One region of the Streptomyces sp. NPDC046977 genome, then DNA from elsewhere that is predicted to be linked to it. Evidence: riboswitches for the same ligand, from Rfam matches in the RefSeq annotation. Region 1 holds a riboswitch; each other region holds the start of a gene.
The links. Region 1 has a riboswitch for S-adenosylmethionine ahead of ABZ883_RS33850 (glutathione S-transferase C-terminal domain-containing protein). Riboswitches for the same ligand answer to the same signal wherever they lie in the genome.

Region 2: linked by a shared signal. The riboswitch ahead of thrC (threonine synthase) and the one ahead of ABZ883_RS33850 (glutathione S-transferase C-terminal domain-containing protein) in region 1 are both predicted to bind S-adenosylmethionine.
Region 3: linked by a shared signal. The riboswitch ahead of ABZ883_RS29635 (aminotransferase class V-fold PLP-dependent enzyme) and the one ahead of ABZ883_RS33850 (glutathione S-transferase C-terminal domain-containing protein) in region 1 are both predicted to bind S-adenosylmethionine.

Annotation. Positions count from the first base shown of each region.
Region 1 covers NZ_JBEYWO010000029.1:99,184-106,389, reverse strand. Annotated here, with positions in the region: gene ABZ883_RS33860 (amino acid ABC transporter ATP-binding protein) at 1-748, opposite strand, end outside; gene ABZ883_RS33855 (amino acid ABC transporter permease) at 745-1,758, opposite strand; SAM riboswitch class IV at 2,368-2,476, shown strand; gene ABZ883_RS33850 (glutathione S-transferase C-terminal domain-containing protein) at 2,718-3,500, shown strand; gene ABZ883_RS33845 (VOC family protein) at 3,715-4,134, shown strand; gene ABZ883_RS33840 (phosphatase PAP2 family protein) at 4,161-4,799, opposite strand; gene ABZ883_RS33835 (DUF6233 domain-containing protein) at 4,896-5,261, opposite strand; gene ABZ883_RS33830 (catalase) at 5,495-7,206, shown strand, end outside.
Region 2 covers NZ_JBEYWO010000002.1:302,473-309,678, forward strand. Annotated here, with positions in the region: gene ABZ883_RS03925 (trehalose-6-phosphate synthase) at 1-188, opposite strand, end outside; gene ABZ883_RS03930 (glucosyl-3-phosphoglycerate synthase) at 571-1,548, opposite strand; SAM riboswitch class I at 1,717-1,844, shown strand; gene thrC (threonine synthase) at 1,863-3,155, shown strand; gene ABZ883_RS03940 (ubiquitin-like small modifier protein 1) at 3,206-3,484, shown strand; gene ABZ883_RS03945 (cold-shock protein) at 3,911-4,117, shown strand; gene groL (chaperonin GroEL) at 4,482-6,104, shown strand; gene ABZ883_RS03955 (copper homeostasis protein CutC) at 7,068-7,206, opposite strand, start outside.
Region 3 covers NZ_JBEYWO010000023.1:49,912-57,117, reverse strand. Annotated here, with positions in the region: gene ABZ883_RS29655 (cytochrome c) at 1-586, shown strand, start outside; gene ABZ883_RS29650 (Rieske 2Fe-2S domain-containing protein) at 595-1,635, shown strand; gene ABZ883_RS29645 (cytochrome bc complex cytochrome b subunit) at 1,632-3,269, shown strand; gene trpD (anthranilate phosphoribosyltransferase) at 3,407-4,471, shown strand; SAM riboswitch class IV at 4,611-4,727, shown strand; gene ABZ883_RS29635 (aminotransferase class V-fold PLP-dependent enzyme) at 4,884-6,236, shown strand; gene ABZ883_RS29630 (Lrp/AsnC ligand binding domain-containing protein) at 6,233-6,514, opposite strand; gene ABZ883_RS29625 (rhomboid family intramembrane serine protease) at 6,511-7,206, opposite strand, start outside.

The DNA.
Region 1 (7,206 bases):
TCCGCTCGTGTTCGGGGTGGTTCAGCACCTGTTCGGGCGGGCCCTGTTCGACGATCCGTCCGTTGTCGAGGAAGACGATCCGGTCCGCGACCTCGCGGGCGAAGCCGATCTCGTGCGTCACGACCAGGAGGGTGGTGCCGCCGGTGGCCAGGTCCTTGATGACGGACAGCACCTCGCCGACCAGCTCGGGGTCCAGCGCGGACGTGGGCTCGTCGAAGAGGATGACGCCGGGACGGAGCGCCAGGGCCCGGGCGATGGCCACCCGCTGCTGCTGCCCGCCCGACAACTGCCTGGGGTACGCGTCGGCCTTGTCGGCGAGCCCCACCCGGCCGAGCAGGGTGCGGGCCAGTTCGCGGGCCTGCGGCCTGCGCAGCCTTCCGGTCGCCACGGGGGCGGCGGCCACGTTGTCCACCACGGTCAGATGCGGGAAGAGGTTGAAGTTCTGGAAGACGAAGCCGATCCGGCTGCGCTGGGTGAGGATGACCCGCTCGCTCAGCTCCCGGAGCCGCTCGCCGTGCCTGCGGACGCCGATCAGCTCGCCGTTCAGGCTGACGTGGCCGATCTCGGGCTTCTCCAGATGGTTGATCACACGCAGCAGGGTGGACTTTCCGGAGCCGGAGGGCCCCAGGACGACAGTGACCTCTCCCGGACGCACCGTCAGACTGACCCCGTCCAGCACCTGGTGGGCGCCGTACCACTTGTGGACGTCGTGGACCTCGACCGCGGCCGGCCGGATGTCGGTGCTCATGGAGTGGCCCCCGTCCGGATCCGGGCCGGCAGGTGGCGGAGCGCGGCACGGAGTTTCTGCACGGGAGTCGCGGGAACGATGCGCAGAGCGCCGCGCGAGTAGTACCGCTCGACGTAGAACTGGACGACGGAGACGACGCTGGTGAGGATCACGTACCAGACGGTGGCTACCAGCAGCAGCGGCACGATGTCGCCCGGGTAGGTGCTGCCCATGCTCTGCACCGAGCCGAAGAGGTCGAGCAGCGAGACGTAGAAGACCAGCGAGGTCCCCTTGATCAGGCCGATCAGCTGGTTGACGTAGGTGGGGACGACGGACCGCAGCGCCTGGGGAAGGACGATCCTGGCGAACTGGTAGCGCTGGGGCAGACCGAGCGCCGCGGCCGCCTCGTGCTGGCCCTGGTCCACCGAGAGGATGCCGGCGCGCACCACTTCCGAGGCGTAGGCCGCTTCGTTGAGGCTCAGCCCGATGACGGCGACCACCATGTCGGTGGCGAGCCTGGACTCGTCGAAGGTGAGGAAGGCCGGGCCGAAGGGCACGCCGAGGCTCAACGTACGGTACAGAGCGCTGAAGTTGTACAGGAACAGCAGCACGACGATCAGCGGGACCGACCGGAACAACCAGGTGTAGGTCCAGCTGACGGCCCGCAGTACGGGACTGCCGGAGAGCCTGGCCAGCGCCAGCACGATGCCTCCGAGAAGACCGAGCACCGCGCTGTACGCCGCCACCTCCAAGGTGATGAGCAGTCCGTCGAGGATCACCGGGCGCACGAACCAGTACCCGAAGCGGTCCCATTGGAAGAAGGGGTTGCTCAGCAGGCCGTGCCCGATCTGGGCGGCCAGGACGAGCACGACCGCCGTGGCGATCCACCGGCCGGGGCGGCGCAGGGGCAGCACCCGCTGCTCCGCCGGCGGTCGCGGTGCGGGACCACGCACGTCACCGGGCTCTTTCGCGGGCGCCCGGGCCGGGGGCGCCGAGCGGTCGGACACAGCGGTGCCAGGGGGTTCACTCATCGGGGACTCCAGCGGACGGGTGCACCCGGTCGCGCAGGCGACGGCCGACCGCAGGGCGAACGACACCTCGGCGGTACGGAGTGCACGGGGAGACGAGCGGAACGGGGCAGAACAGGCGGGCACACCCACCGCGTCAGCGGGAGGTGCCGGCGTTCAGGGAGTGGTCGTCAGCCTTGACAGCGCGCGCGACAGGGCGCGGAACACAGGCGACACAGGGCACTGCTGACGCGGGCCAGACCGACGGGCCGCTGCGTGTACGCCGGGACGAGGCCGTGGCGCCGCCACGCTGCCGTCCCCGGGGTCGCGTACATCGCGTCACCGCCACCGTTCCGCCCCGCTCGGGGCCTCGCGCCTGCCGAAAAGTCGTCGGGACAGCCCGGACAACCTTCCGCCTGGGAGGCGTTGGCGCGGCCGGCCTGAGCCTGCCGCCGACGTCCGGGACCGTTCTGCGGCGTAAGTTAGACACGGGCCGAAGAGAATGTCAACGACGCTGTCTCGCATGCCGGATGCCGCGGTGAGACGCCCCTCGCCTTCTTGACGCGCCGCGTCCGGCGGCCCAACACTGGTGCCGACGGTCACGATTGTCAGCGCCCGTGGTGCCGTGTCGCGGCTCCCACGGGTCATCGGCCCCGGCCCGCTGACCGGCAACCCTCACATCGCGGTGGGGTGCCCCGGGTGACGACCGGGTGCCGCCGGCGCGGCGGGACAAGCGCGGTCCCGCGTCACGCGGGCCCCGAGCCGGGGAGGCGGACATGTCCAGAGCACGGTCCGCGCTGCTCACCCGCCGGCTGCACATCGACTTCCTGCGTGTCTGCAGCGCGTTCGGCACGACCGGCTGACCTCGGCGAGTCCTCACGCAGTACCGACTCAGGGGCCGGGTGCGAGCACGCACCGGCCGTCAGCCGTCCCGCCCGCCGCTGCCCGAGGGCAACCGGGGGCCGCCACGCCCTGGAGAGCGCATGCCCGAGACGACGATCTCACGTGATCCCGGTTCCCCCGCGTCCTGTACCGCGCTGCCCCGCACGCCCCGTCCGGACCGCTTCCGCAGCCGGATCGGTGCCGACGCCGCCGGCGGCTTCTACCCGGCTCCGCGCCGCTACGAGCTGTTCCTTTCGGCGCGAGGCCCGCAATCGCGGCGGGTCGCCGTCACCCTCGACCTCCTCGGCCTCCGGGACACCGTCTTCACAACGGTCGTTCCGGCGGCGCCGCACGAAGCGGCCGCGCCCGCGGCGTTGCGCGCGGCGTACGAGGCCACCTGGCACGGCTACGACGGACCGCTGACCGTACCCGCCCTGTGCGACCGGTGGACCGGACGAGTCGTCAGCAACCACACCCCGGACATCCTCCGCGACCTCGCGGGCCGCCTCGGGGACGCGGCACGCCTGTGTCCCCTGGACCTTGCGACCGAGATCGGGACCGTTCGGGACCTGGTGGAGCAGGACATCGCGCGCCCGGCGGAAGAGGCGGCCACGGCAGCACCGGCCGACCGTGCCAAGGCCCTGGAACAACTGCTCACCGCGCTCAACCTGCTGGACCGCCGACTGGCATGCGCACCGGGCCCCTACGCCCTGGGCGAGCGGCTGACCGCGGCGGACGTCGACCTGTGGGTCGCCCTGTCGGACCTCCCGGACGGCGTGCTCTCCCCGTACCGGCACCTCGCGGCCTACGTCCGCCGCCTCCCACGGCAGTACGCGGCTTTCGGGTTTCCCCGGCCGGAGGAACGTACAACCCAGGGAGGCTGATGCCGCTCCCGAAGCACCTTCCGGACGGGCACCACTAGGGTGCTGGGTTCACGAGACCGCCAATGTCCCACGGGAGATCCACGATGCCGAACCCCATGGGGTCGACGTACGCCACCGTCCGACCGCGGGCGAAAGCCGCCGAGGGAGCGGGCAGCAGGGCCACCGGTCCGGCCGTGGTGTTCAAGCCGGTTGAGCCCGCCCCGGCGGTGGCGGCATGACCCGGCCGGCGGGCGGGATGCTGCACCACGTCGAGATCTGGGTGCCCGACCTGGAGCGGGCCGTCGCCTCCATGGGCTGGCTGCTGGAAGCCCTGGGATACACGCTTTTCCAGAGCTGGGACGAGGGCCGCAGTTGGCGGCTCGGAGCGACCTACCTGGTATTCGAGGAGTCCCCCGCCCTGACCGCCGTCCGGCACGACCGGTGCCGGCCCGGACTGAACCATCTGGCGTTCCACGTCGAAGACCACCACACCGTGGAGAATCTGGCCTCCGAGGCAACGCGGCACGGCTGGAGCCTGTTGTTTCCCGACCGCCACCCGCACGCCGGCGGCGAGCGGGCCTACGCCGCCTACCTGGAGAACACCGACGATTTTGAGGTCGAGCTCGTCGCCATCGACCCGTCGGAGCCGGACTGACGACGCCCCCCAGTACCGCAGGGACGTCAGCGCAACGGCAGGAAGATCGCCAGTGCGACAGAGGAGCCGATCAGGAACCCGACGACGGTCTGCGCAACCGTGTGGTCGCGCAGCACCACCCGGGACCAGCCGACCGCTATCACGGCAAAGAGGAGGGGCACCATCGGGGCGCCGTAGACGGCGGTGAGTATGGCCCCGGCCGCCCCGACCGCCGCGGTGTGCCCCGACACCTTCCACCAGATCGTCACCAGGCCGCCGACCGTGAGTCCACTGAGGATGGCCACGACGAGCGCGGTGAGTTCACGCGGTGCGCCCAGCAGAGCGAGAACGACCACGCTGAGCACGGCGCAGGCGATCGCGGTCGCCAACGGGATCGCGCGCTGACGCCGGATCCGCACATGTACGTCCGTGAACCGTCCGGCCCGCACCCCGAGGACGACCACGGTCATCGGCACCCCGACGGCGCCCGCCGCCGCCCCCGCCGCCCAGGCGAGCCCGGCGCCGTGCCCGCTGTGCCACCCCACCGCGAGCAGCATCACGGTGAGGAGGTACGCGGGTGCCAGGACGTCCGTGATGAGCTTGGCCAGGGACCGCACGGCGGGTCGCGGGGACGCGGGCCCTTCCTGCTCGAGGCGGACGGCACGGTCCCGTTCACGGATGATCACACCCGGCATTGTCGTACAGCGGGAATACCGCGCTTCAGCCGGGCCGCCCGCTGCTGGGGCGCTCCACTCGGCGAACGAGCGTGACCGCCGGATTCCTCACTGAGGACCGCTCGCGTCAGGAAACGCGCGCTCGGGGTGGCAGCGGGGGCAGGGCGTGATGTCGGGCATCGCCAAAGCGATGCCGAGTTCGTTCTGGGAGAGCCAGCCGCCGGCCGCGTCCGGGCAGTCCCCCCGGTGGAGCACCGCACGGACGGAGCCGCCCTCGCCGTCCGGGAGATGCTGCAGGCGCCAGCCGGCCGAGCCCTCGGCGTTCGGGCCCGCGCGGCGGGACGTAGCCGAAGGGGCAGCGGGTGGTGACGGCCCTTCGATCTCGCGGATCCTCGCATCGACCGCGTCGAGCTGCAGTTGCAGGTACACACGGATGACCCGCAGCCGGTCCAGATCCGGAGGGAGGTCGCCCATGCGTTCGACGGTACGTTCGGCGGGCGTGTCCGGCCAGCCAGGCGCCCCCCCTCAGCTCCGCTGAGCGGGACCGCCCTCGAGGTGTGCCCGACGCCCCGCCGCGCCCGTGCCCGGCACCCGGGGTGACATCCCGCCGCGAACGGCGGACATCGCCTGGGGCCCTGTTTGTGCGAAAGGGGCACCGGTTACCCGGAGGCGACGGAGCTGCACGAAGACGAAGCTGGAGACATGCCATGGCCGATGAGCCGGGCCCTGTGAAGAAGATCGTCGACAAGGTGACGGAGGTGGCCGCCGAGCTCACCCCTGCGGGGCGCGCGGAGATCCCGGGGGTTCCGGCGAGCATGCCCCCCACGGTGGAAGAACCGGTCACCCCTCACGATCCGCTGCCGGCCAAGCCCGACCAGGCCGTTCCGACACCGCTCAGCGCGACGGGCCGCCCGGACGGACCCTCCAGGACGGTAAGGGCCCAGGACGGGCCGTTCCTCACGAACGCGCAGGGCGCCCGTCTGCCGGACAGCGACCACTCGCTCAAGGCCGGACCGCGCGGCCCGGTGCTGCTCCAGGACCACCACCTGCGCGAGAAGGTCATGCACTTCGACCACGAGCGCATCCCGGAGCGGGTGGTGCACGCCCGGGGCGCCGCCGCGCACGGGGTCTTCCGCGGCTACGGCACAGCGGCCGAGGTGTGCAAGGCGGCCTTCCTCGCCAAGGACGTCGACACGCCCGTGTTCGTGCGGTTCTCCACCGTCCTGGGCTCGCGCGGCTCGGCCGACACCGTGCGCGACACCCGGGGATTCGCCACCAAGTTCTACACGTCAGAGGGTGTCTTCGACCTGGTCGGCAACAACATCCCGGTGTTCTTCATCCAGGACGCGATCAAGTTCCCCGACGTCATCCACGCCGGCAAACCGCATCCGGACCGGGAGATCCCGCAGGCCCAGAGCGCCCACGACACGTTCTGGGACTTCGTGTCCCTGCACACCGAGGCCGCCCATCACACCATCTGGGCCATGTCCGACCGCGGCATCCCGCGGTCGTTCCGCACCATGGAAGGCTTCGGCATCCACACCTTCCGCCTGGTGAACGCCGACGGCGCCACGACGCTGGTGAAGTTCCACTGGAAGCCGAAGGCCGGTGTGCACTCCCTGGTGTGGGAGGAGGCACAGATGATCGGCGGCATGGACCCCGACTTCCACCGCCGCGACCTCGCCGACGCCATCGAGGCGGGCGCCTTCCCGCAGTGGGAGATGGGGATCCAGACCTTCCCCGACACCCCGGAGCAGACCTTCCAGGGGATCGACCTGCTGGATCCGACGAAGATCGTCCCCGAGGAGCTGGCACCGGTGCAGCCCGTCGGGCTGCTCACCCTGAACGCCAACCCCACCAACTTCTTCGCCGAGACGGAGCAGGTCGCCTTCCACGTCGGTCACCTGGTGCCCGGTATCGACATCACCGACGACCCACTGATGGCCGGACGTCTCTTCTCCTACCTCGACACCCAGATCACCCGGCTCGGCGGGCCGAACTTCGCGCAGATCCCGATCAACCGGCCGCACGCCCCGGTCAACGACATGCTGCGCGACGGCTTCCACCAGGACGCGGTGCACGTCGGTGCGGCTCCCTGCAAGCCCAACTCCCTCGACGGTGGCTGCCCGTTCTTCGCCGGAGCCGAGGACCGCGGCTACATCGAGCACCCCACGCCGATCGCGGCGAGCGCCAAGGTGCGCGAGGCTCCGGCCTCGTTCGACGACCACTTCAGCCAGCCCCGGCTGTTCTGGCACAGCCTGAGCGCCGTCGAACGCGAGCACACCATCGCCGGCTTCACCTTCGAGCTCGGCAAGTGCTACGAGCAGGCCATCAGGGAACGCGCCCTGAAGATGCTGGCCCGCATCGATCCCTACCTGTGTCGGCAGGTCGCACAGGGACTGGGCCTGCCCGCCCCGCA
Region 2 (7,206 bases), on a different contig from region 1:
GCGCGGTCGCCGTCACCGAGCGCGGCGCACACCCACACGGCGTCCGTGTCCGGCCCGATCGCGCTCAGTCCCGACACGAGACCGCCGCCTCCGCGCCGCGACTCCAGCGTCCCGTCCTCCCGGAGGCTGTACGAGACGGGCCCGCGATTGGACGCCACCAGAACCCGCGCGCCATGCGATGCGACCATGCCGCCAGCCTAGCCACGCATCCCCACCCGCAAACGTGTGCGCTACGCCACCCGAGCGTCCCCAGGGCCGCAAGGCCCTGCGCCCCCCTCAGGGGCGCGGGGAACTGCGCGCCCAGCCACGACGCACCGGCACGAAGCACACAACGCTCACCCCTCAGGGGCGCGGGGAACTGCGCGCTCAGCCACATCCCACCGGCACAGTGGGCACGACGCCCACCCCCTCAGGGGCGCGGGGAACTGCGCGCCCAGCCACATCCCACCGGCACAGTGGGCACGACGCCCACCTCCTCAGGGGCGCGGGGAACTGCGCGCTCAGCCACGACGCACGGGCACGAAGCACACAACGCTCACCCCCCAGGCGCGCGGGGCGAAGCCCCGAGCCTCAGGCGACCTCACGCCCCCGCACATACTCGGGCACCGTCATCATGGGCGGCCGCTCCTCCGTCGTGACCTCATGCACCCGCGGAGCGAACCCCTCCGCGGTCCGCTCGAACTGCGTGAGGACGGGCCGCACCAGATGCCCCCGCGCCAGCCGCGTCTGCGCCGTGCGATAAATCGTCGCGGCCATGCGACCCAGCGCCTGCCCGTCCTGGTGCCGATGGTGCCGTACGCCGACGTCGACCTGCGCGAGCGCGTCGAGCCCGACCGCGTTGAGCGCGTCGATGAGCAGCCCCAGTTCGACGCCGTACCCCACGGGAAACGGCAGCCGCTCCAGCAGGGACCGCCGCGCCGCGTACTCGCCGCCGAGGGGCTGCACGAAGCCCGCGAGCTGCGGCCAGTGCAGATTGAGCAGGGGCCGGGCGACCAGTTCCGTGACGCGTCCGCCGCCCGTCGGCTCCACCGTGCCGCCGGCCTCCAGGGGCCGGTCGTACATCGCCTTGACCAGCTGGACGTCCGGCTCCGTGAGCAGCGGCCCGACGATCCCGGAGACGAAGCGCGCGTCGAATTCGCGCAGGTCGGCGTCGATGAAGCAGACGATCTCGCCGCGCGTCGCGAGCAGTGAGCGCCACAGCACCTCGCCCTTGCCGGGTACGGCCGGCAGCCGCGGCAGGATCGCGTCGCGGTGGACGACGGTCGCGCCCGCCTCCGCGGCGACCGCGGCGGTCCCGTCCGTGGACCCCGAGTCCAGGACGACGAGCTCGTCGACCAGCGGCACGGCCCCGGGCGCGTCGGACATCAGCGCGCGGCGGATCTCCGTGACGATCGCCCCGACCGTGGCCTCCTCGTCGAGCGCGGGCAGCACCACGCTCACCGTCCCGTGCGGGCCCGCGGCCCGCTTCGCGGCGAGGAGCTGGCTCAGCGGCCGGCGCTCGGCGGTCCAGGACCGCCGCCGCAGCCAGCCGGCTACCTCGTCCAGCACTGCGTTGCTCCGTTTCTGCCCCTCTTCGGCCTGTCTCGAAGGACGGACGGGCTGTGACCAGGTTCGAGGTCGTCGGTTACAGTCGTGAACACGAGGCATGACCATCGTATGTCCGCGGTGATCGCGCCTCGCACGACAAATGCCCGGGCCCCGCGCCCGGTGCCATACCGCTCATCCAGAGGGGCAGAGGGAACGGCCCGTTGAAGCCCCGGCAACCCTCCCGCCGACCGCGAGGTCCAGGTGGGGAAGGTGCCAATTCCGTCTCGCGGCGAGATGCGCCGCGAGGAAGATGAGGAGAAAGGGCCTCGCCTGACATGGCTGCGCAGACTGCTGTCACCGACGTCGCGTCCACGGATTCCCCCTTCGGACCCGCTTCCGCACTGTCCTGCCGGGAGTGCGGCGAACGCTTCCCACTGAGCCCGATCTTCGCGTGCGAGGTCTGTTTCGGGCCGCTCGAAGTGGCCTACGACCTTCCCGCCGGCGATCCCGAGACGCTCCGCAAGCGCATCGAGTCCGGTCCGAACAACATCTGGCGCTACGCGCCGCTGCTGCCCGTCCCCGCCGACGTGGCCACCAAGCCCAATCTGAACCCCGGCTTCACCAAGCTCGTCAAGGCCGACAACCTCGCCCGTGAACTGGGCGTCACCGGCGGCCTGCACATCAAGGACGACTCCGGCAACCCCACGCACTCCTTCAAGGACCGTGTGGTCGCCATCGCCCTGGAGGCCGCCCGCACCTTCGGCCTGACCACGCTGTCCTGCTCCTCCACCGGCAACCTCGCGGGCGCGGTGGGCGCCGCGGCGGCCCGCGCCGGCTTCCGGTCCTGCGTCTTCATCCCGCACGACCTGGAGGAGGGCAAGGTCGTCATGGCCGCCGTCTACGGCGGCGAACTGGTCGGCATCGAGGGCAACTACGACGACGTCAACCGCTTCTGCAGCGAGCTGATCGGCGACCCGATCGGCGAGGGCTGGGGCTTCGTCAACGTCAACCTCCGCCCGTACTACGGGGAGGGCTCCAAGACGCTCGCGTACGAGATCTGCGAGCAGCTCGGCTGGCGGCTGCCGGACAACCTCGTCATCCCGATCGCCTCGGGCTCGCAGCTGACGAAGATCGACAAGGGGCTCCAGGAGCTGATCAAACTCGGCCTGGTCGAGGACAAGCCGTACCGCATCTACGGCGCCCAGGCCGAGGGGTGCTCCCCGGTGTCCACCGCCTTCAAGGCCGGGCAGGACGTCGTGCGCCCGCAGAAGCCGAACACCATCGCCAAGTCGCTCGCCATCGGCAACCCGGCGGACGGCCCCTACGTGCTGGACATCGCCCGGCGCACCGGCGGCGCGGTCGAGGACGTCACCGACGAGCAGATCGTGGACGCCATCAAGCTGCTCGCCCGCACCGAGGGCATCTTCGCGGAGACGGCGGGCGGCGTGACCGTCGGTGTCCTGAAGAAGCTGATCGAGAGCGGGCAGTTGGACCCGGCCGGCGAGACGGTCGTGCTCAACACCGGTGACGGGCTCAAGACCCTGGACGCCGTCGCCGCGACCTCCCGGCCCACCGCCACCATCCGCCCGAGCCTCGACGCGTTCCGCGCCGCCGGCCTGGCCGGCTGACCCCGGCCGCCGATCGCCGTCCGTCCCGATACGAAGGTGAAGCCCGCATCATGAGCGCGAACGTCCGCATCCCCACCATCCTCCGCCCCTACACCGGCGGCCGGGCCGAGGTCCCCGCCGAGGGCGGCACGCTGGCCGAGGTCATCGCGTCGCTGGAGAACAACCACCCCGGCATCGCGGCCCGTGTCCTGGACGACACGGGCAAGCTCCGCCGCTTCGTGAACGTCTATGTGAACGACGACGACGTCCGCTTCTCCGAGGGCCTGCAGACCGCGGTGGCCGAGGGCGCGTCCGTGTCGATCATCCCCGCGGTCGCCGGGGGCTGTTGAGCCGCCTGCGCCGCGGAACGGGCAGGGGTGCCGGGAGTTGCTCCCGGCACCCCTGTGTGCGTGAGGGGTAGTTGAAGGGCTGTACAGTTGTTCCAGAGGCTCGCAACCCTCTGCAACGCTCTGCGTAAACCCTCTTCCCGGGGCGTCCTTGTCGACGATTTATCGCCAAATTCCTGCGATGATTGTCGTGTTGGCGTCATATGTCCCGCCCGACTTGCCCCGGATCATTGGCCGATCGAGCCGTTCTTCCCTTTCCTCCTGCCCGGATTTCTCGTCGGATTGACCTGTTGCAGACAGCGTTCGTGCAGATACATTCAGCCGCGGTCGACGCGTTCCGGCGCACGCCCCCTTGGCTGTAGGGGGTGAGGTCTGACCCGGGTCCGCGAGGTGCGGGCCTGCGAAAGGCCAGCAATAGGGGAGTTAGGAATGGCTCAGGGCACCGTCAAGTGGTTCAACGCGGAGAAGGGCTACGGCTTCATCGCGGTCGACGGTGGTGCGGACGTCTTCGTGCACTACAGCGCGATACAGATGGACGGCTACCGCACCCTCGAGGAAGGTCAGCGGGTCGAGTTCGAGATCTCGCAGGGCCAGAAGGGGCCGCAGGCGGACATGGTCCGTCTCGCCGCCGGCTGACGCCGCGCACCGGCCACGGAGCGCCTCGCACCGACGCGCTCAAACGTACATGTCAAGGCCCGCCCTCTGAACGGGGGCGGGCCTTCGTCTGTCCGGCGCCCCCCGCCCGCCCCCGCCCGCCCCGGCACCTGACGGGAGACCGGCCGAGCGGCTTGCACTCTCCTAGGGCGAGTGCTAATCATTGGCGTTAGCACTCTGACGTTGAGAGTGACAAAGGACCGAGTGGGTGAGGCCCGCTCGACCGCCGGAAAGGAACCGGCGGAAGGGCAGGCCGTCCGTCGCGGGCGCCGGCGCGGTCCTGGAGTAATCCTTCCCCGCAGCCGTGCGCCGCGGGGGGACCCCAAGTCCGGGAGGACCACTTCACATGGCCAAGATCATCGCGTTCGACGAGGAGGCACGGCGCGGTCTCGAGCGCGGGATGAACCAGCTCGCCGACGCCGTCAAGGTCACCCTCGGCCCCAAGGGCCGCAACGTCGTCCTCGAGAAGAAGTGGGGCGCCCCCACGATCACCAACGATGGTGTGTCCATCGCCAAGGAGATCGAGCTCGAGGACCCGTACGAGAAGATCGGCGCGGAGCTGGTCAAGGAGGTCGCGAAGAAGACGGACGACGTCGCCGGTGACGGCACGACGACCGCGACCGTCCTCGCCCAGGCGCTGGTCCGCGAGGGCCTGCGCAACGTGGCCGCGGGTGCGAACCCGATGGCCCTGAAGCGTGGCATCGAGGCGGCCGTCGAGGCCGTTTCCGCCGCCCTGCTCGAGCAGGCGAAGGACGTGGAGACCAAGGAGCAGATCGCCTCCACCGCCTCCATCTCCGCCGCTGACCCCCAGATCGGCGAGCTCATCGCCGAGGCGATGGACAAGGTCGGCAAGGAAGGCGTCATCACCGTCGAGGAGTCCCAGACCTTCGGTCTGGAGCTGGAGCTCACCGAGGGTATGCGCTTCGACAAGGGCTACATCTCGGCGTACTTCGCCACCGACCTGGAGCGTATGGAGACCGTCTTCGACGACCCGTACATCCTGATCGTCAACTCCAAGATCTCCGCGGTCAAGGACCTGCTCCCGCTGCTGGAGAAGGTCATGCAGTCCGGCAAGGCGCTGCTGATCATCGCCGAGGACGTGGACGGCGAGGCCCTGTCGACCCTCGTGGTCAACAAGATCCGCGGCACCTTCAAGTCCGTCGCCGTCAAGGCCCCGGGCTTCGGCGACCGCCGCAAGGCCATGCTCCAGGACATCGCCATCCTCACCGGTGGCACCGTGGTGTCCGAGGAGGTCGGCCTCAAGCTGGAGAACGCCGGTCTGGAGCTGCTGGGCCGCGCCCGCAAGGTCGTCGTCACCAAGGACGAGACCACCATCGTGGACGGCTCCGGCGACGCCGACCAGATCCAGGGCCGGGTCAACCAGATCCGCGCCGAGATCGAGAACAGCGACTCGGACTACGACCGCGAGAAGCTCCAGGAGCGCCTCGCCAAGCTGGCCGGCGGCGTGGCCGTCATCAAGGCCGGCGCGGCCACCGAGGTCGAGCTCAAGGAGCGCAAGCACCGCATCGAGGACGCGGTGCGCAACGCCAAGGCCGCCGTCGAGGAGGGCATCGTCGCCGGTGGTGGCGTGGCTCTGCTCCAGGCGTCCAACGTCTTCGAGAAGCTCGAGCTCGACGGCGACGAGGCCACCGGTGCGGCGATCGTGAAGCTGGCCCTGGAGGCCCCGCTGAAGCAGATCGCGGTCAACGCCGGCCTCGAGGGCGGCGTCGTGGTGGAGAAGGTCCGCAACCTCACCCCGGGTCACGGCCTCAACGCCGCGTCCGGCGAGTACGTCGACCTCATCGCCGAGGGCATCATCGACCCGGCCAAGGTGACGCGCTCCGCGCTGCAGAACGCGGCGTCCATCGCCGCGCTCTTCCTCACCACCGAGGCCGTCATCGCCGACAAGCCGGAGAAGGCCGCGGCCCCGGCCGGCGGCGGCATGCCGGGCGGTGACATGGACTTCTGATCCCGCGAGGGTTCAGCAGTACACGAACGAGGGCGGCACCCCCACGGGGTGCCGCCCTCGGGCGTTCCCCGTCCCCGCCTCCCGGCGCTGAGCGATGAGGCGGCCCTCGCGGCCGCCTGCCCCCGGCCTCGCCGGCGGCCCGCGCCGGCTGCGTACGGCCGCCGCGCCGACCGGGCCCGACCAGCCGCCCGTGGCGGACCGTGGCGCGTCCGGATTTCGCCTGCCGGACGGACACGACGGTGCTGAGGTGCGGCCTCTCGGGCGGCCCGCCCGGCTCCCCACCGACGAAGCGGTCCGCAGCGGCTCAGCGGGCGCGACTCCGGGGTGGAACGGGAGGCCGAGCCCTACGACCGACTCACGGAAGAGGTCCGCCGTGAGAGCGGCAGGAACTGGTCGAGCTGATGCCGGGCGCGACGCGGTCGCGACCACGGCTTCCGGAACCGCTTCGCGTGCGACGACGCCGAAGCCCTGATCGAGCGGCACGGCTGCCAAGGGAGCCGGTCCATCTCACGGCCGATGCCAACTCCGTCACCACGGACGGGACGCCGCCCTTCCGCCGCCCGGCCGAGCGGGCGTTCCCGCGAGGACCGGTTCGAGGCCGCATTCTCGCTGCCCGGTCGGAGGTCTGGCCCACGGCGGCCGGGGCGTCGAGCAGTTCGCGCCAGGTGCGGACGGCCTCCGCGTCGACCGGGCCCTTTGGCGCAGTGTCTTGCTGCTCCTCCGCTTGCCGGCCAACGTGGCGAGGGGCGTGGGCGGGCGGGTATTCCTGCGAGGACCGGTTCGAGGCCGCATTCTCGCTGCCCGGTCGGAGGTCTGGCCCACGGCGGGCGCGTCGAGCAGGCAGCGCCGGGGGTGTGGGGCCGCCCCGCCGACCGGGCCCCCTGGCGACCCTCCGTCGCCGGGCCGATGGGGCGGGCCGGGGGAGGAGGGCGCAGGGAGGTTCGGGCGGGGGGCCGAGTCGGGCTAGCCCACGGCGACCGGGGCGTCGAGCAATTCGCGCCAGGTGCGGACGGCCTCCGCGGCGACCGGGCCCGACCAGCCGTCGGGGCGGACCGCGCCGCCGACGTGGAAGGCGTCGATGCCCGCCGCCAGCAGCCGGGGC
Region 3 (7,206 bases), on a different contig from region 1:
CAGCCTGGTGGGCGTCGGCTCCGCGGCCGTGGACTTCCAGGTCGGCACCGGCCGCATGCCGGCCCAGCAGCCCGGCGCGCAGGTCCCGAGCAAGAAGGTCATCTACTCGCAGAAGCAGATCGACCAGCTCGGCGCCTACATCGCGTCGCTCGGCCCGGGCCCGTCCACGCCCACCAAGGAGCAGACCAACCCGAGCGGCGCGGACACCGCGCGAGGCGGGGAGCTGTTCCGCACCAACTGCGCGCAGTGCCACAACTACCAGGGCAAGGGTGGCGCCCTGACGAACGGCAAGTACGCCCCGTCGCTCTCGGGCGTGAGCAACAAGCACATGTACGAGGCCATGCTCACCGGCCCGCAGAACATGCCGTCGTTCCCCAACAGCACGATGCCCGAGCAGAACAAGCGCGACATCATCGCCTACCTGAACGCCGTCAACGGTGACGAGGCCCCGAGCCCCGGCGGTATGTCGCTGGGCAGCCTCGGCCCGGTCACCGAGGGCCTGTTCGGCTGGATCTTCGGTCTCGGCGCTCTCATCGTCTGTGCGTGCTGGATCGGCGCCCACACCACCAAGGCCAAGAAGTCATGAGTCAGGACATGTCAGAAGAGAACCTGCCTGAGCGTTCGGCTCACGGCGCCGGCGAGGTCGGCCGCGCGGATGAGCACCCGTTCGCTGACCCGGGCCTGCCCGCGCACCTTCCGCGCCGCCAGGACATCGACGAGAAGGCCGCCAAGTCCTCCGAGCGCACCGTCGCGCTGCTGTTCGCGGCCTCGATGATCGCCACGCTGGGCTTCATCGCGAGCTTCGTCGTCATCCCGATCGACAAGATCGTCTACGTCTGGCCGCTGGGCCACATCAGCGCGCTCAACTTCGCGCTGGGCATGACGCTGGGCGTCTCCCTCTTCGCCATCGGCGCCGGCGCCGTCCACTGGGCCCGCACCCTGATGGACGACACCGAGCGCCCGGCCGAGCGGCACCCGATCGAGGCCGACCCGGAGACCCGGGCGCAGGTGATGCAGGACTTCGGCGACGGCGCGCGGGAGAGCCAGCTCGGCCGCCGCAAGCTGATCCGCAACACGCTGTTCGGCGCGCTCACCCTGGTCCCGCTCTCCGGCGTCATGCTGCTGCGCGACCTCGGCCCGCTGCCGGAGGAGAAGCTCCGCCACACCCTGTGGGCCAAGGGCAAGCTGCTGGTGAACCAGAACACCAACCAGCCGCTGCGTCCCGAGGACGTCGCCGTCGGCTCCCTCACCTTCGCCGTGCCCGAGGGGCTGGAGGAGGACCAGGAGGACTTCCAGGAGCAGATCGCCAAGTCCGCGCTGATGATCGTCCGTATCGAGCCGCAGGACATCAAGGACAAGCAGGCGCGCGAGTGGGCGCACCAGGGCATCCTGGCCTACTCCAAGATCTGCACCCACGTCGGCTGCCCGATCAGCCTCTACGAGCAGCAGACGCACCACGTGCTCTGCCCCTGCCACCAGTCGACGTTCGACCTGTCCGACGGTGCCCGGGTGATCTTCGGTCCGGCGGGCCACGCCCTGCCGCAGCTGCGGATCAGCGTGAACGACGAGGGCTACCTCGAGGCGCTCGGCGACTTCGAAGAGCCCGTGGGCCCTGCCTTCTGGGAGCGTGGATGAGTACCAACGAGAGCGCGAGCGCCAAGCCGCGCGGCAAGGCGCCCGCCGGCGAGCGGGTCGCCGACTGGGCCGACGGCCGGCTGGGCATCTACAGCCTGGCCAAGGCCAACATGCGGAAGATCTTCCCGGACCACTGGTCCTTCATGCTGGGCGAGATCTCCCTCTACAGCTTCATCATCGTCATCCTGACCGGTGTCTACCTGACGCTGTTCTTCCACCCGGCGATGAACGAGGTCGTCTACGACGGCTCGTACACCCCGCTGCAGGGCATCCGGATGTCCGAGGCGTACGCCTCGACGCTGCACATCAGCTTCGACGTGCGCGGCGGTCTGCTGGTCCGGCAGATCCACCACTGGGCCGCCATCGTCTTCGTGGCCGCGATGCTCGTGCACATGATGCGCGTCTTCTTCACCGGCGCCTTCCGCAAGCCGCGCGAGATCAACTGGATGTTCGGCTTCCTGCTGCTGTTCCTCGGCATGTTCGACGGCTTCATGGGCTACTCGCTGCCGGACGACCTGCTGTCCGGCACCGGTATCCGCTTCATGGAGGGCGCGGTCCTGTCCGTGCCGATCGTCGGCACGTACCTGTCGTTCTTCCTCTTCGGCGGGGAGTTCCCGGGGCACGACATCGTGCCGCGGTTCTACACGATCCACGTGCTGCTGATCCCCGGCATCATGGCGGGCCTGCTGGTGGCCCACCTGATCCTGGTCTTCTACCACAAGCACACGCAGTTCCCCGGTCCCGGCAAGACCGAGAAGAACGTGGTCGGCATGCCGCTGCTGCCGGTCTACACCGCGAAGGCGGGCGGCTTCTTCTTCCTGGTCTTCGGTGTCATCGCGGCCATGTCCGCGCTGGTGTCCGTCAACCCGGTCTGGGCGTACGGCCCCTACCGGCCGGACCAGGTGTCGACCGACGCCCAGCCCGACTGGTACATGGGCTTCTCCGAGGGCCTGATCCGCATCATGCCGGGCTGGGAGATCAGCCTGTGGGGCCACACCCTCGTCCTGGGTGTCTTCATCCCGCTGGTGATCTTCCCCATGGTCCTGGGCTTCATGGGCGTCTACCCGTTCCTGGAGTCGTGGGTCACCGGTGACAAGCGCGAGCACCACCTGCTCGACCGCCCGCGCAACCGCCCGGTCCGCACCGGCATCGGCGCGGCCTGGATCAGCCTCTACCTGATCCTGCTGGTCGGTGGCGGCAACGACCTCTTCGCCACCCGCTTCCACCTGTCGATCAACGCGATCACCTGGGTGGTCCGGATCTCCTTCTTCGTGCTGCCGGTGCTGGTCTTTTTCATCACGAAGCGGATCTGCCTGGGCCTGCAGCGGCGCGACCGCGACAAGGTGCTGCACGGCCGCGAGACCGGCATCATCAAGCGGCTGCCGCACGGCGAGTTCATCGAGATCCACGAACCGCTCGACCAGGCCAAGCTGTTCACGCTCACCTCGCACGAGCAGCCGGCCCCGCTGGCCATCGGCCCGGCGACGGACGAGAACGGCGTGGAGAAGAAGGTCGGCCCCATCACGCGAGTGCGCGCGATGCTGTCGCGCGGCTACTACGGCGAGGGAACCCAGATCCCCAAGCCGTCGGCCGAGGAGTACGAGGAGATCACGAGCGGCCACGGCCACCACTGATCCCACCAGCTGTGCCACCGGGCGGGGCCCTGCCCGTCGGAGTCCATCCGACGGACGGGGCCCTTTCCCGTTCCCCCGCGCCGATAGGCTGGGGCCGAAGGTATCCATTGCACGTCAGACCACCCGGAGTGTGGACCATGAGCGCTGTGAACCCCGCTGGAGGCGACACCGCGGCGGATCGCTCCTGGCCCGGGATCCTGGGAGCTCTGCTGGCGGGACAGGACCTGAGCACCGCGGAGACGGCCTGGGCGATGGACCGCATCATGAGCGGCGGGGCCTCCGACGCCCAGATCGCCGGCTTCATGGTGGCCCTGCGGGCCAAGGGCGAGACCGTGGACGAGGTCAGCGGGCTCGTCGAGGCGATGTACGCGCACGCGCAGCCGCTGGACATCCCCGGTCCCGCCGTGGACATCGTGGGCACCGGCGGCGACCGGGCCAGGACCGTCAACATCTCGACGATGTCCGCCATCGTCATCGCCGGGACCGGGACCAAGGTCGTCAAGCACGGCAACCGCGCGGCCAGCAGCGCCAGCGGGGCCTCCGACGTCCTGGAGAAGCTGGGCATCAACCTGGACCTGTCGCCCCTGCGCGTCGCCCAGGTGGCCGAGGAGACCGGCATCACCTTCTGCTTCGCGGCCAAGTTCCACCCCGCGATGCGCTACGTCGCCTCGGCGCGGCGCGACCTGGGGGTCCCCACCTCCTTCAACATCCTCGGCCCGCTGACCAATCCGGCCCGGGTCGGGGCCTCGGCGGTCGGCTGCTTCGACACCCGGATGGCCGGTCTGATCGCGGGGGTGCTGGCCCGGCGCGGCTCCTCCGCGCTGGTCTTCCGCGGCGACGACGGACTGGACGAGCTGACGGTCACGTCCACCTCCCAGGTGTGGATGGTGCGCGACGGGGCGGTGGAACAGATCCCGTTCGACCCGCGCGACGTCGGCATCGAGCTGGTCCCGATCGAGGCGCTGCGCGGCGCCGACGCGGCCTACAACGCCGATGTGGCGCGCCGGCTGCTGGCGGGGGAGACCGGGCCCGTGCGGGACGCCGTCCTGCTGAACTCCGCCGCCGCGCTGGTGGCGCTGGAGCCCGCGGAAGGCCCGCTGGTGGACCGGATCGCCGCCGGAATGGCCCGGGCGGCGGAGTCCATCGACTCGGGCACGGCCGCCAAGACCCTGGAACGGTGGGCGGCGGCCACCAACGCGTAGGGCGTTCACGTGGAAGGGCCGGGGCCGGGTGCCCCGGCCCTTTTGTGTTCCCGCCGTGGCGCAGGGCCGAGTGGTGCGGGATGTCCGGGATGCGGACCGCGGCTTGCGGCGCCGCCGGTCTGTGGCAGGATGCTGCGCAGGTCACGAGTGACAGCGACACGGCCCCGGCCCGCTGTCCGGCAACCCTCCTTCCGTGGCGGGGTGCCCCGGGTGATGACCAGGCCGCAGGCAGCGAGGTCTGCGGCAAGCGCGGTCATGAGGAGTTCTTCCGTGAGCAAGCGAATGCGCTAGGGCCGAAGGCCCCTTTCCACCCTCCCCGGGCGTGCCCGCTGCGCGGCGGCCCGGTGTTCCGAGGGCTTTCCCGTCAACCCTGACGCACTGTCGCTTTACCCTGCCCACAGGAGATTTCGCCATGCCCGTGCACCCTGCCGCGCCCGCGCCCGTCCGTGCCACCACCCCGCTGCCCGTCCTGGGCCGTGACGTCCTCGTCCCGCTCGTCACCGGCGGCGAGGTCGCCTACGCCGCCCTCGACTACGCGGCGAGCGCGCCCGCGCTGCAGCGCGTCTGGGACGACGTGGCCGCCTACGCGCCCTACTACGGCAGCGTGCACCGGGGCGCGGGGTACCTGTCGCAGCTGTCCACGGACCTGTTCGAGCAAAGCCGCGTCGAGGTGGCCGCGTTCCTCGGCTGCCGGGCCGACGACCAGGTGGTCTTCACCCGCTCGACCACCGACTCGCTCAATCTGCTGGCGGCCGTCGTGCCGGACGGCACCCGGGTCTTCGTTTTCGAGACCGAGCACCACGCCTCCCTGCTGCCCTGGCGGGACGGTGACGTCACCTACCTGAGCGCGCCCCGGACCCCCGCGGACGCGGTGGCCCTGCTGGAGCGCGCGCTGGCCGCGCGCGAGCCGGGGGGCCCGGTGCTGGTCTGTGTGACCGGTGCGTCCAATGTGACCGGTGAGCTCTGGCCGGTGCGCGAGCTGGCGGCGGCGGCCCACGCGCACGGCGCGCGCATCGTCCTCGACGCGGCGCAGCTCGCGCCGCACCACCCCGTCGACGTGGCCGAGCTCGACGTGGACTGGGTCGCCTTCTCCGGGCACAAGCTCTACGCGCCCTTCGGCTCCGGGGTGCTGGCCGGCCGCGCCGACTGGCTCCGCGAGGCCGAGCCGTACCTCGCGGGCGGCGGTGCCTCCCGCCGTGTCGCCCGCCGCGCGGACGGCGGCGTGGAGGTGGACTGGCACACCACCGAGGCCCGCCACGAGGCCGGTTCGCCCAACGTCATCGGCGTCTACGCCATCGCGTCCGCATGCCGGGCCCTGCGCGAGGCGGGCTTCGACGGCCTCGTCGAGCGCGAGCAGGCGCTGGTCGCCCGCGTGCGCGAAGGGCTCGCGGGGATCGAGCAGGTGCGGGTGCTGTCCCTGTTCGGGGAGGACGCCCCCCGGGTGGGCGTCCTGTCCTTCGTGGTCGACGGCTGGAACAGCTCCCACTTCGCCGCCGCGCTGTCCGCCGAGTACGGCATCGGCGTCCGCGACGGGCTGTTCTGCGCCCATCCCCTCGTGCGCACCCTGCTGGGCGACCACACGGAACCGGGCGACTGCGGGGGCGACACCACCCTGAACGCCGTCCGTGTCTCCTTCGGCGCGGGCACCCCCGACGAGCACGTCGAGCGCTTCCTCACCGCGGTCGCCGCCCTCGTCACCGACGGCGCCCGGTGGCGCTACCGCACCGAGAACGGCCGCTGCGTCCCCGCGGAGGGCGGGTTCTAGGAGTCGAGGCCGATGGCGAAGGCGGCTTCGAGGTCGTGCTGCGAGTACGTGCGGAAGGCCACGTGCGTGTCGGTGGCCTCGACGCCGGGGATCTTGCTGATCCGGCCGGGGATGACGTCCGCGAGCTGGTCGTGCTGGGCCACCCGGACCATGGCGACCAGGTCGTACGTGCCGGTCACGGAGTAGACCTCGCTGACGCTCTCCAGCGCCGCGATGGACTGCGCGATCTCGGGGATCCGGTCGACACTGGTCTTGATGAGCACGATCGCGGTGATCACGGCTGTAGGTCTCCTTCGGTCGCCCTGGTGGCGGGCTCCAGCTTAGGCCTTGCCCGGTAGCAGCCCCATGCGCACAGGAAGCCGAAGAGGAAGCCGGTGATGTGCGCCAGGTACGCCACGCCCGGCCCGGACTGCTGGGCCTGCCCGGCCAGCGACTGGAGCACGAACCAGAAGACCAGCACCATCCACGCGGGGAAGCGCAGCGGCAGGAAGAAGAGGAAGGGGAAGAGGCTGGTCACCCGCGCCCGGGGATAGAGGTACAGGTACGCGCCGAGGACGCCGGAGATGGCGCCGGACGCGCCGACCAGCGCCTGGGTGGAGGTGGTGTGCGCCAGGGCCCAGCCGTAGGTGGCCAGATAGCCGCACACCACGTAGAAGACGAGGTAGCGCAGCCGGCCCATGCGGTTCTCGACGTTGTCGCCGAAGACGTAGAAGAACAGCATGTTGCCCAGCAGGTGCACCCAACTCCCGTGCACGAACAGGGCCGTGAGCACCGAGACGAAGGGCGACCGCCCGATGTCGCCCGGCGGGGGGCAGCCGGTCGGCATCACGACCGAGGCGGGGGCGACGCGCCCGTGCCAGAGTTCCGCGGGAATGACACCCCACCGGGCGAAGTACGAGGCCTGCGCGCACGCGAGCTCGTGGCCGGTGCCGTAGACGGGGTTGAGCCCGGAGGCCGGGCCGATGAGGAA